One region of the Arthrobacter sp. BF1 genome, then DNA from elsewhere that is predicted to be linked to it. Evidence: predicted binding sites of a transcription regulator. Region 1 holds the regulator's gene; the other holds the start of a gene.
What was found. Region 1 encodes LexA, which represses DNA repair genes until DNA is damaged. Its sites were predicted from a motif close to TCGAACANNTGTTCGA; they were not measured.

Region 1 (4,207 bases):
CCAGCGTCCCGCACTTCGCCGCCGCCATGGGCGGACCGTCGTCGCAACTGGGCAAGGAAGTGGTGCGCCTGCGCGAATGGGCGGAAAAAACCACCACGGGAGACCGCGATGAGCTCCTTCCCGGCGTCACCGACCGCGCCTGGCGGCAGGTCTCGGTGACGTCGATGGAATGCCTGGGGGCGCAGAAGTGCCCGATGGCGGCCGAATGCTTCAGCGAATTGGCGCGCCACGACGCGGCCGAAGCTGACGTTGTGGTCACCAACCATGCCATGCTGGCGGTCAGCGCCTTTGAGGGCCTTGCCGTGCTGCCCGAATACGACGTTGTGGTGGTGGACGAGGCCCACGAACTCCAGGACCGGGTCACCGGCGCGGTCTCCGGGCAGCTCTCCGTTGCCATGGTCCACGCGGCGGCGGCCGGCGCCCGTAAGCACACCGCCATCACTGTTGATGCCCTTAATGCGGCCGCTGCCAACCTCGAACTCGCCCTGGCCGGCGTCCCGAACGGGCTGCTGCCCAACGGGCTCGACGACGAACAGTTGGACTGCGTGGATCAGTTGCGGGAGGCCTGCCGGGCCGCCCTGTCAGATTCCAAGGGGGACGGCAGCCAAACGGCCGACGGCGGGCGGCAGCTTGCCCGCTCGCGGCTGATGCTGATCCTTGAACTGTGTGAACGCCTCATCGTTGCCCGCGAGAACCGCGAAGTCGTCTGGTTTTCCCGCGCCAGCTCCTTCGATCCGCAACAGGGCTATTCGCAGCCCGACGAGACAGCCCCTGCGCTGATCAACATAGCCCCGCTTAGTGTCGCCGGTAAGTTGCGTGAGGGGTTGTTCGCAGGCCACACCGTCGTGCTCACCTCGGCAACTTTGGCCATCGGTTCGGCGTTCGAACCGGCCGCCGGAGGCCTGGGGCTGGTAGGGGAGGGCGCACCGAGCTGGACCGGCATCGACGTCGGCTCACCGTTCGACTATCCCAAGCAGGGGATCCTCTATGTCGCCGGGCACCTGCCCAAACCTGGTCGCGGAGCGTCACCGGAGGCCCTGGACGAGCTGGAGGCGCTGATCCGGGCTTCCGGCGGCGGTGCGTTGTGCCTCTTTTCGTCGCGCCGTGCTGCCGAAGAGGCGGCTGAGGCGATGCGCCCGCGGCTCGGGCTCAGCATTCTTTGCCAGGGCGACTCGACCATGACGGCGCTTGTGAAGCAGTTCGCGGACGAGCCCGATACTTGCCTGTTCGGCACCATGTCGCTGTGGCAGGGTGTTGACGTTCCCGGTGGATCGTGCCGGCTGGTAGTGATCGACCGCATTCCGTTCCCGCGGCCCGATGATCCGCTCATGACCGCCCGCTCCCGCGCCGTGGCGCAGGCCGGCGGCAACGGCTTCATGGCAGTTTCCGCCACGCACGCGGCCATCCGCCTGGCCCAGGGGGCAGGCCGGCTGATCCGTTCGACGGGGGACAAAGGAGTGGTGGCCGTACTCGATTCACGTCTTGCCACGGAGCGTTACGCCGGCTTCCTGCGCGCTGCGCTCCCGCCGTTCTGGCCCACCACGGACCGCAAGACGGCATTCGCGGCACTCGAAAGGCTGGCCGGGAAGGGCGCCTGAGGCTACAGCGACCGCAGGACCGAGACGACCTTCCCCATGATCGTGGCGTGATCACCAAGGATCGGCTCGTACTGGGTGTTCTGGGGCAACAGCCACGTGTGGCCGTCGCGCTGGCGGAAGGTCTTGACGGTGGCTTCGTCGTCCAACAGGGCCGCAACGATGTCCCCGTTGGCGGCGTCCGCCTGGCGGCGGACCACTACCCAGTCGCCGTCGCAGATGGCGGCGTCCACCATGGAGTCGCCGGCGACGCGCAGCATAAATAGTTCACCCTGCCCCACAAGTTGGCGGGGCAGCGGCATCACGTCCTCCACCACCTGATCGGCAAGGATCGGTCCGCCTGCCGCGATGCGGCCAACCAGCGGCACCATGGCAGTGTCCATGGCAGTGGGAAGTTCGGTGACAGTACCGCCGAGGCTGTGCAGGGCCGCGGATTTGACCGAGGCACCGTTTTTGCCGGCGCCCCCGTCCAGCGTTAGGGGCATGAGGACCTCCATGGCGCGCGGACGCTTCGGGTCACGGCGGAGGTAGCCCAGCTTTTCCAGCTGGGAGAGCTGATGGGTGACGCTCGAAAGGCTGGCCAGGCCGACAGTGTCTCCGATTTCCCGCATGGAGGGCGGGTAGCCGTTGTCATTGACGGAACGCTGGATGGTTTCCAGGATCTTCTTCTGGCGGGCAGTGAGCCCCTTGGGGGTCCTCTGGGGCTGGCGGCCCTGCGGAGTCGCCTTGCCCTCGGCGGCTGGTGCTGCCATGTTCGCCAATGCCTTTCGGTTGCCCCGGATCCGGTCCGGCGTTCCTCGCCGGAATGTCCGGGCTGCTTTGAATGTCAGACCCTGCTGATCAACTACACGAGTGGTTGATCCTTGATCCAAACGTAGGCCAGCCACATAGCTTTTTCAAACATTTGTTCTAGCGAGTCTCGACAATGTTCGGTGATAAGTGCTAAAACTGAGGAAGCAAAGTTCGAATATGTGTTCGACTCGTTGCCAGCGGATTCGAATATCCGCCGAATGCGGAGGCGGGAGCCTCGGGGCATTGGCGACGTGGAGGCCACGCCGGGCAGCACAGTATGGTCCAGGAGGGCTCATCTCATGTCAGCTACATCTGCTTCACAGGATTCCCGTCCGCAGTTCGTTTCCGTCGAGCACCTGACGTCACAGCAGCGCAGGGAATCCCTGCCGCCGCTCCGTCTGACCCGCAGGGGCCGGGTTGTCCTCATCGGCATCCCGCTGGTGCTCCTTGCTGCGCTCCTTCTCTCGCTGGCTGGTTTTCTCACCTCGCCGGCAAAGGCGGCGGATTCCGCAGCTGATCTCTCCGTCACCCCCACCATCACGGTGACCGTCCAGCCCGGACAGTCCCTCTGGGCCATTGCGGGCACGGCAGCACCCCAGCGCGACGCCCGGGACGTCATTGCGGACATTGTTCAACTGAACAACCTCACGGGCGGCGGCGTGGTGCCGGGCCAACAGCTCTTTGTCCCCACCCGTTAGCCGCCGGCGAGGGGCCGGTTGACGCAGGGACAGGTCCGCTGGTGGCCGTCACATTTTCCGGCAGTCTCCTTCGGAACTAAACTGTTCAGGTGAATGACCAGCTAGAGCGTCTGAACCGACTTCCCCTCCGGACCAACCTTCGCGGGCTTACCCCCTACGGTGCCCCGCAGCTGGATGTTCCCATCCTGCTGAACGTCAATGAGAATACCCATGGCGTTCCGGCGGATGTGCAGGCCGCCATCGCGGCAGCTGTAACGGAAGCAGCAACCGGGCTCAACCGCTACCCGGACCGTGAATTCACCGAGCTCCGCGAAGCGCTGGCCGAGTACCTGGGCCACGGACTTGATGCCACTAACATGTGGGCCGCCAACGGCTCCAACGAGGTCCTTCAGCAAATCTTGCAGGCATTCGGCGGCCCGGGTCGTAAGGCCCTCGGGTTCCCGCCCACGTATTCCATGTACCCCTTGCTGGCAAGCGGCACCGACACCGAATACATCGTCGGTCAGCGCGCTGAAGGGTACGGACTTAGTGCCGAATCAGCCGCCCTTCAGGTCAAGGAACTTCAGCCGAACATCGTTTTCCTGTGTTCGCCCAACAACCCCACCGGGACAGGGCTTGGGCTGGACGTAGTGGAGGCCGTGTACGCCGCCGGCGAGGCCAGCCAGACCATCGTGATCGTCGACGAGGCCTACCACGAGTTTGCCCATGACGGCACGCCCAGTGCCCTTACCCTGCTGCCGGGCAGGGAACGCCTGATTGTTTCCCGCACCATGAGCAAAGCGTTTGCCCTCGCCGGAGCGCGCCTCGGCTACATGGCGGCGGCGCCGGAGGTAACGGATGCCCTCCGCCTGGTCCGGCTGCCCTACCACCTCTCCGCGATCACCCAGGCCGCGGCCCTGGCCGCCCTCCAGCACCGGACCGCCCTGATGGCGGACGTCCAGGACATCAAGGAACAGCGGGACCGGATAGTCACGGAATTGACCCGGATGGGCCTCAAGCCGGCGGCCTCGGATTCCAATTACGTCTTCTTCGGCGGCCTGGACAGCCCGCACGAGGTCTGGCAGCAATTGCTGGACGCGGGCGTGCTGATTCGCGACGTCGGGATTCCCGGCCACCTGCGGG
Region 2 (4,207 bases), 1.7 Mb from region 1:
GCCACCAGGTCGCCCACGGCGAACGCGATGTGTTCCTGGTAGGTTCTCCGGGCGGCCGTTCCGGACGCATCGGGTCCGGAGGCGCCGTCCTGCTGGATCAGGGGTGCCAGGTTCAGCACCAGCCGCACGGCGCGGTCGCCGGTGGCCATAACTTGCGAACGGACCAGACCGGTGGGGCTGGGCACCTCGGCGAACGGTTGCGGTTCCAGGGCCAAAGCGCTTGTGTAGAACAGGACGGCCTCGTCAAAGTGCTGCCAGGGCTGGGCGAGATTGACGTGATCGATCACCGCGGTGGCACCTGCGGCGGGAACTTCGAGCCCCTCGCCGAACTCGCTGGTCCAGGCCGCGGTGCCGTCCGGATTGCCCTGGCATAGGAAGATCTCGGTGGAGTCCGGCGCCGCAAAGCCCTGGAACACTTCCTCGTTGGCCTGGCTTTTGCGCGGAACCGCGGGGGCCTTGAGCTGCTGGGCCCGGGCGGAGGCAATCACGGGGGAATCGACGTCGAACCCCAGAGCGGCGATGGCAGGCGATGCGTCCGCCGTGTTGTCCGCTGAACCGGACGCCTCGTTGACGATGACCCGGGCGTGGCCCATGGTCCACAGCTGCACGTCCTTGGTGCGGTGCCGGCCATTGAATTCGAAGCCGAGCTGGCCCAGGACCGTTTCCAGGCCCTTGGTGTCGGCGGCCTTGACCTCGGCAAAGTTGTAGCCGGCCGGTTCGGCCACCTGGGGAAGGGTGGCAAGTTCCATGGGATAACGACGGCGGAACGGGGCCGTAGGACCACCAGCAACTGTGCCTGCGGCGCCCGCCAGCACCGGCGCGTTGGCGTCGAGCCATTTGGCGCTCTGTTCCTCCAGCCAGATGAGCGAGCGCATGCCGTCCACGGCGGTGCGCTCCACGTCCGACTGCCGGAAGACATCGTTGAAGATTTCCAATGACACCGGCCCGCTGTACCCGGCACGGACCACGTGGCCCATGAACTTGGCCAGCTCAAACTGTCCTTCGCCGGGGAATACCCGGTAGTGCCGGCTCCAGGACAGGACGTCCATGGACAGTTTGGGTGCATCCGCTACCTGGACGAAGAAAATCTTTTCCGCGTTGAAGGCTTCGATGGGGGCCGTGTCCCAGTTGCGGGACAGGATGTGGAAGGAGTCCAGGCAAGTGCCCAGGTTGGGATGGTCCACGGCCTCAACCAGCCGGTGGGCGTGCTCGTAGTCGCTGACGTACTTGCCCCAGGCCAATGCCTCGTAGGCGACCTTGACGCCGTGATCCCCTGCCAGTGCAGCCAGCCGGCCGAGCTGCTCAGCCCGGAGGTCGTCGCTGTCGATGCTGGCGGTGGCCACGTTGGAGCAGACCAGGATGGTGTCCATGCCCAGCCGCGCCATGAGCTTGAATTTTCCTTCGGCGCGGCGCAGATTGGCGGCGAGCAGGTCCTCGGACACGCTGTCGAAGTCACGGAACGGCTGGTAGAGGTCCAGCGTAAGGCCAAGATCGGCCGCCATCTTGCGGACGTCCTCGGGCGTTAGCGGCGAGGTGACCAGGTCCTGTTCAAAGATCTCAATGCCGTCGAAGCCCGCAATGGCGCAGGCCTGCATCTTTTCCTTCAGCGTGCCGGAGAGGCAAACCGTGGCGATTCCGGTGCGCATCAGGCGGCCACCTCTTCCTGGGCCACGAGCTCGAGGAAGTGGCCGCGCATGCGGTCCGCGTTGGCTTCCAGTCCCGTGAAGATCCGGAAGGAGTCCGCCGCCTGGCCCACGGCCATCCGCCCGCCGTCCAGGACCTCGCAGCCCTTGGCACGGGCACCCAGGACAAGCTCGGTCTCGATGGGCCGGTAGACGATGTCCGCTACCCAGTGCCGGGATTCGAGCAGGTCCAGGTCCAGCGGGACGCCAGGATGGGCGGCCATGCCAACAGGCGTGCAGTGCACCAGACCGTCGGCCAGCGGCATCAGCTGCGGCAGCTCCGCCGTCGTACGCGGTGTGATGGTGCGGTCCGGGAAGAAGCCGGACAGCTCGGCGGCACGTGCCGCGCAGCGGGCGGCGTCGGTGTCCACCAGATCCAGCGCCTTCACGCCGGCGGTGAGCAGGGCGTAGGCGACGGCCGAGCCGGCGCCTCCTGCGCCGAGCTGGACCACGCGGTCCAGCTGCGCGCCCGGAAGGCCGGACGCCAGGGCGGCGGCGAACCCGGAGAAGTCGGTGTTGTGGCCGATGAAACGGCCCCCTTCGATCACCACGGTGTTGACGGCGCCGAGCCTGCGGGCATCCGGCGAGACTTCGTCAAGGTGCTGGAGGACCAGCTGCTTGCAGGGATGGGTGATGTTCAGTCCGTTGAAACCGAGGCTGCGGGCGCTCTTGAGCAGTTCCCCGACGGCCTCGCCTGGCAGTCCGAGTTCCAACAGGTCGATGGGGCGGTACAGGTAGCGCAGGCCCTGGACATCGCCTTCGCGTTCGTGCATGGGTGGAGTGAGTGACGGCGTGACGCCGTCGCCGACCAGTCCCACAAGGTAGGACTCAGTTCGATTGCTCATCCGGGCAGCTCCTTTGATACGGCACGTGACGGGCGGCGGCGCTCAGGGCGGACGCGGCGGGCCAGGTGATAGGGATTACAGTACAGTAGATGTTCACTTATCGCACGCTTGTTCTACATGCGAACACGGGTGCTGCTTTACCGCTGCGGCAGCCGCGCGGCGAGTTCGGCGGCGGCATCCCGAAGCAGGGGTACGTGCGCCAGGAGGGCTTCCATGCTGAGGCGGAACACGGGGACAGCGGTGGCGAGCGATGCGAAGGCGTGGCCCTGGGAGTTGAGCAGCGGCACAGCCACCGCGCGCATCCCGTCCTCGTTTTCCTCGTCCATCACCGCATATCCCTGCCGGCGGACCTGCTCCATTTCCGCGCGGAAGGCGGCACGGTCGGTGACGGTGCGTCCGGTGAGCGGTTCCAGTTCCAGTTCCTCGATCAGGGCTTCCCGCTCCGCATCCTCGGCAAACGCCACGAGGACCTTGCCCACCGCGGTGGCGTGCAGGGCGCCCAGATGCCCGGGGTCGCTGGTGACCCGGAACATCTGCGGACCGTCCACCTTGTTGACCGTCAGGTGATGGTGGCCGTCGCGGACGCTGAGGATGGTGGCCTCGCCCGTCTGCTCGGTCACGCGGCGAAGGACCGGCATGGCCGCACCCGCGAAGCCGTGGTGCTGCGAAACCCGCTGGCCAAGCTGAAAGATGCGCAGGCCCAGGTGGTAGCGGCGGCCGTCCGGCTCGTAGTCCACAAAGCCGTCCCGGGTCAGGGAACCGAGCAGGCGGTAGGTGGTACTGAAAGGGAGCTCGGCGCGGCGCGAGATCTCAGCGGCGCTGGCACCGCGGGGCTCATCCCCCAGGAGGACCAGCAGGCCCAGGGCCTTGCCCACCATGTCGGTGCGGTCACCCTTGGGCGCCTTTGCTTCGGCCGGGCCGGGCCCCGGGTCCAGGTCCGGGCGTAGATCCGGCTTCGGGTCCGGGTCCGGGCGTAGATCGGGTGCGGCGGAGACGTCATCGTCGGCTGTGGCTTGGTTCACACTCATAACTCGATGTTGCCACATTGTGAGAGCTATTTCTAGATGGTGATTATTTTCTTGACAAGTGACAGTGCTCACAGCCATCATTGCTATATCGCACAAGTAGCTCCCACCATGTGGCTACTGGTCCGGGTCTTTCCACGGACACCAGCCGCACCGCGCTCCGCCACCACAGGCAGTGCGGCTGCGCTTCTCCAGATCCATCCGCGACAATGTCGTCACATCAAAGGAACTCCATGAGCCAGACACTTCCGTCCGCGGGGCCGGGCACCGTTGCCCCGGCCGGGACGCCAAAGAAAGCAGCCCTCGCCAGCTTCCTGGGCAGCGCCGTCGAATACTATGACTTCTTCATCTTCGGTTCCGCGGCAGCCCTGATCTTTCCCACGGTCTTTTTCCCGGACGCCGGGGCCAACGCGGCCATCATGTCCTTCGCCACCTTCGGCTTTGCCTATGTGGCCCGTCCAATTGGCGCCGTGATCCTCGGTCACTTCGGCGACCGCGTGGGCCGGCGGAAGGTCCTCATGTTCACCCTGCTGCTGATGGGCGCCTCCACGTTCGTCATCGGCTGCCTCCCCGACTTCAACACCGTGGGATGGTGGGCTCCGGCCCTGCTGGTGCTGGCACGCCTCTGCCAGGGCCTCTCCGCTGCGGGCGAGCA

Region 2: a site for LexA is predicted at 2,628-2,643, ahead of AC1MCD_RS19675 (shikimate dehydrogenase). Genes of this name have one in related genera too.

Annotation. Positions count from the first base shown of each region.
Region 1 covers NZ_CM155271.1:1,557,851-1,562,057, forward strand. The annotation lists gene AC1MCD_RS07330 (ATP-dependent DNA helicase) at 1-1,598, shown strand, start outside; gene lexA (transcriptional repressor LexA) at 1,601-2,347, opposite strand; gene AC1MCD_RS07340 (LysM peptidoglycan-binding domain-containing protein) at 2,687-3,085, shown strand; gene AC1MCD_RS07345 (histidinol-phosphate transaminase) at 3,175-4,207, shown strand, end outside.
Region 2 covers NZ_CM155271.1:4,184,832-4,189,038, forward strand. The annotation lists gene AC1MCD_RS19670 (bifunctional sugar phosphate isomerase/epimerase/4-hydroxyphenylpyruvate dioxygenase family protein) at 1-1,646, opposite strand, end outside; gene AC1MCD_RS19675 (shikimate dehydrogenase) at 1,646-2,527, opposite strand; gene AC1MCD_RS19680 (IclR family transcriptional regulator) at 2,665-3,405, opposite strand; gene AC1MCD_RS19685 (MFS transporter) at 3,786-4,207, shown strand, end outside.